DNA from 2 places in the Priestia sp. YIM B13552 genome. Region 1 is predicted to be linked to the other one. Evidence: riboswitches for the same ligand, from Rfam matches in the RefSeq annotation. Region 1 holds a riboswitch; the other holds the start of a gene.
What was found. Region 1 has a riboswitch for preQ1 ahead of queC (7-cyano-7-deazaguanine synthase QueC). Riboswitches for the same ligand answer to the same signal wherever they lie in the genome.
Positions count from the first base shown of each region.

Region 1 (2,208 bases):
GCTGACGAATATCGTTTTTAGCTGATCCATCCCACGTAAAAGCTGAATCACACCAGCTGCAGGAATAATCACAGCCTGCGGTACGAACAAACATCGTCTTACGTCCTACAACCATTCCTTCCCCTTGAATCGTTGGTCCGAATATTTCAAGTACTGGAATTGTATTAGCCACGTTTTTTCACCTTCTTTGGGCGGTAAACTACGTAACTTGTCGGCGTTTCCCGCACGAATACTTGTACGCAAGAAGGCTTATTTGGTAGTGTGTCTAGATATTCTTGAACCAACTCATAAATTTTACGGGCAACAACTTCAGTTGTAGGAAAATCATTTGGATTTTCTTCGTTAAAGATAGAATGATCGTTCAATAATGTATGATCAAATTGACCAGAAACAATTTTTTTCAATAGCGCAAAGTTTACTAAAAAGCCCGCTTCGTCTAATGTATCTCCGGCAACAGTTAGATTTACAAAATACGTATGTCCATGGACTTGACGGCATTTACCTGCTTCTGTGTGAGGAACAAAATGTGCCGCAGCAAACTGCATATCTTTGTTCAGTTCATATTCATAGTCATGAAATACTTGAGGATACATTTGTTGCAGCATTATTTCTCTCCTCCTTCTTTTGTTTGCAGGTATTGATCTAACCCGCGTTTTCGCAATTGACATGCGGGACATTCGCCGCACCCGTCAGCAACAATACCGTTGTAGCACGTTAATGTTTTTTCACGCACATACTCAAGCGCCCCTAGCTCATCGGCTAACGCCCACGTTTCTGCTTTATCAATCCACATAAGCGGCGTATGAATCACAAATTCAAAGTCCATTGATAAATTAAGCGTGACGTTTAACGATTTCACAAATACGTCTCGACAGTCTGGATATCCTGAAAAATCAGTTTCGCAAACGCCTGTTACGATATGACGGCCTCCGCTGTTTTTAGCCAGTACGGCTGCAAATGATAAAAATAACAGATTGCGGCCGTCCACAAACGTTGTAGGCAACTCTCCTTCTTTTTGCTCGATCTCAATGTCATCTCGCGTTAAGGCATTTGGTGCTAATTGATTTAAAAGTGACATATCTAGTACGGTATGCTTCACACCTAAATCAGCTGCGATAGCTTTTGCTACCTCTATCTCTTGACTATGACGCTGACCGTATTGAAAAGTAACCGTTTCTACTTCTTTAAAGTTTTTCAAAGCCCAAAATAGACATGTTGTACTATCTTGACCTCCGCTAAATACAACAATAGCTTTTTCATTTTTCATCATTATTGTTCGTCTCCTTTTTGATTGAAATCAAAAGAAGAAGAAACTTTATTGAACCGTTCGTTCCCTTTGTGACTAATTTTATAACACAAAAAAGAGACTGCTCTTTTCCAGCAATCTCCCTAAAAAGCAACTAAGATACACGTCCTCGCCAGCATACACGTCAAAAAGACGCGTTGATAGAAAAGCACGTGAAAGAAGACACACTAAAACCGTGTCTTTTGTCATCAACGATGATCTTAGTTTTTTATAGAGGGAGTTTTCGAACCTCTCCCGTACATATACAAACGTGTACGGCGTTTCTTCTTGAATTGTCATCGTATTATACCACATGCGTATGAATAATGCTATGTTTGTTGGCTTCTATCGCCTTTAGCTGCCTTATGTTTCTTTATATAAGAAAGCGCAATAAATAACACCGGAAAACAGACGCTTAGTACAAATAAATAAAACGGCCAGTAATATTTTTCAAAATAATTGAAGTAAGCTGTATTAGGAATAATGTAATACGCCACGCCTGTAATAATTAGACCTAAAGGAAAGCTTAAAAAATTGCGCACCCGTAAATTACACAATTGGACGATACTTAACTGAATAGCATAGAACACAATAACAACTTTAAAAAAGATAGATAACATCCAAATAATAGCTACTAATACTTCAACATGCTGAATCGTTGCACCTAACGAAATCATTTTTCCTAATAAATAAACTGGGTAGCTGTGCATCGATGCAATATTCGCGCCAAGAGCTAATATACAAGCCGCAACTGCAATCGTAATCGTCAAGCCCGATGCGACAGTGCCGATAACAAACATTCTTTTTACCTTTTTTCCATCTTTTATATGAGGCGTAATCATTAGAATAAAAACCAATTCCATAAACGGGTTTCCTAAAAAATAAGTGCTCCCTAATACTAAATCATCCATGCTAAATTCAAA
Region 1 covers NZ_JBHZOU010000001.1:489,863-492,070, forward strand. Annotated here, with positions in the region: gene queE (7-carboxy-7-deazaguanine synthase QueE) at 1-172, opposite strand, end outside; gene queD (6-carboxytetrahydropterin synthase QueD) at 165-605, opposite strand; gene queC (7-cyano-7-deazaguanine synthase QueC) at 605-1,270, opposite strand; PreQ1 riboswitch class I at 1,501-1,544, opposite strand; gene ACFX40_RS02500 (GerAB/ArcD/ProY family transporter) at 1,615-2,208, opposite strand, start outside.

Region 2 (2,208 bases), on a different contig from region 1:
AAAACGTCTTAGAAATTGTCTAGTTATAAAACTGATCAACTTCTAAGACGAAGAATTACGATACGTGTATAGGTCTTAATCCGGCTTTTCTATGCTTCGATGTCACCGATTATATAAACCTCTGACCGCTATGTCAACGCTGTGAGAGATGTTCAACTTTTCAAAAAATAGAAGGCGGTTTCCTACATAAAAAAAGAATCCTTTGCGATGGTGCAAAGGATTTTCAAATTTATTGGAATAGGGGGAATACGTTATTAGGATTACCATTTTCATAAATTAATATACCTTTATTTTTTAAAAAATTTATTTGTTAATGACGATTGAAAGTTTGTAATTCACATGCTGATTTAGCTCTGTCAAAAAATCATTTAGTTCTTCATTTGAATGAAATTTGCATTCTAGTAAGTAGCAGCCATCGCCGCTGATTTTAAAGTTGTTGATAACGTGCTCCTGCTGACTTTCTAAAAATGTAAGGTAGGGGTGATGATGAATGCTCTGCGTATAGATATTTAAAAATGCATGGATGGTGTAGCCGAGTGTTCGTTCATCAATGTTAATTGTATAGCCTTTGATAATGCCTTCATCTTCTAACTTTAATACTCTAGCAGAAGTGGCTTGTCCGGTTAAATGCACTTTTTCTCCTAATTCTTTCATCTTCATACGTCCATTTTTTGATAGCTCTTCGAGTATGCGTTTATCTGTATTATCTAACATCGCTACAAATCCTTTCGTATTTCAAATCAAAAGGGTTAACTACTTGATGTCACCTATGTATACTGATACGTCTTCTATTTTATACTAAAGGAAAGTAAGAAAAAAGAGCAGTCAATATGCAAGATATAGAAAGCAGCAGTAGTTTGTAAACAGCTAGTTTGACGAAAGCTTAAGCTTGCTGTATGATTCTTTGAGTGTTTACGTGGTTCGTAACCATCCCACGTTAAAAAACTAAGGAGAGAATAGTAAGATGAATATAAGAACACTTTGCGTCAACGGTCTTTTAGCTGCTATGTATATTGCTGTCAGCATGTTAATCCAGCCGTTTGGCTTCACCAATATCCAATTTCGTATATCGGAAATGTTCAATCACTTAATTGTGTTTAATAAAAAGTACGTGTACGGCATTGTGCTAGGAGTATTTCTGACGAATTTGTTTTTTTCACCAATGGTCGCTTATGATCTGGTGTTTGGGGTAGGACAATCCGTGCTATCATTACTCATTACCATTTTTTCTATGCGCTACATTAAAAATATGTGGGCTCGTATGCTTGTTAATACACTTGTATTTACGTTCACGATGTTTATTATTGCGTTTGAACTGCACTTGGCATTTGATTTACCATTTTTCTTTACATGGTTAACAACGGCCGTTGGTGAGTTCATTGTTATGCTTGTTGGAGCACCCATTATGGCTGCAATTAATAAACGTGTACAATTTAATAAGCTAGTTGGATAAAAAAGATGGGGCTGTGATAAATCTCACAGCCCCATCTTTTTTTCTTTGTTATTCTATAAGTGTAGTGATAAACCCCTTATTATTGAAGAGCTTTTCACGCATGGACAAATTACCCATATCTAGCATGTGAAAAGAGCAGGTCGCGTTTGCGATCTGCTCTTTTTGCGTAAGGCAATAGGAAGTATCCGGTTAGATTGTTTTGAAAGAAGGAGTGACAAATCTCACAGCGCATTCTTTTTTCTTTTGTTACGATATACATATAGTTGGCAAACTCCTTATCGAAAAGTTTTTCGCACAACAACACATTACCTATGCGTAGCAATTAAAAAAGCAGACCGATGAAGGTTTGCTTTTTTAATTGTGTTTTTTTACCATTAAATAACTTTTTTGAGTTATAGTTGTAAAATAACCTTTATTACTAGAGAGGGGATTGTTTTTTGAATAGAAAGTTAGGAATTCTTGTTTTATTAGCTCTAGCCATCTTATTTGCCGGGTGTTCAAAAGAAGAGGACAACCTTCCTTTAAGAGAACTAGAAAAGATAAGTATTAACGTAATCAAAGAACAAAAAATGAAGCAAGGAATTTCATATGAAATGGAATTAGTAAACAAGAGCGATTTGACCATCAAACAAAATAATGTATTTTTATCCTATCCTTTAAAAATGAAAAACGGTTATTCTGATAATAAATTTAAGGTGTTAGCAGAAGGAAATAAATTAAATATCAAGCCAAAACAAAAGGTGAAGTTAACGGCA
Region 2 covers NZ_JBHZOU010000009.1:26,842-29,049, forward strand. Annotated here, with positions in the region: gene ACFX40_RS24380 (Lrp/AsnC family transcriptional regulator) at 304-714, opposite strand; PreQ1 riboswitch class I at 911-955, shown strand; gene ACFX40_RS24385 (QueT transporter family protein) at 965-1,453, shown strand; gene ACFX40_RS24390 (hypothetical protein) at 1,891-2,208, shown strand, end outside.
Region 2: linked by a shared signal. The riboswitch ahead of ACFX40_RS24385 (QueT transporter family protein) and the one ahead of queC (7-cyano-7-deazaguanine synthase QueC) in region 1 are both predicted to bind preQ1.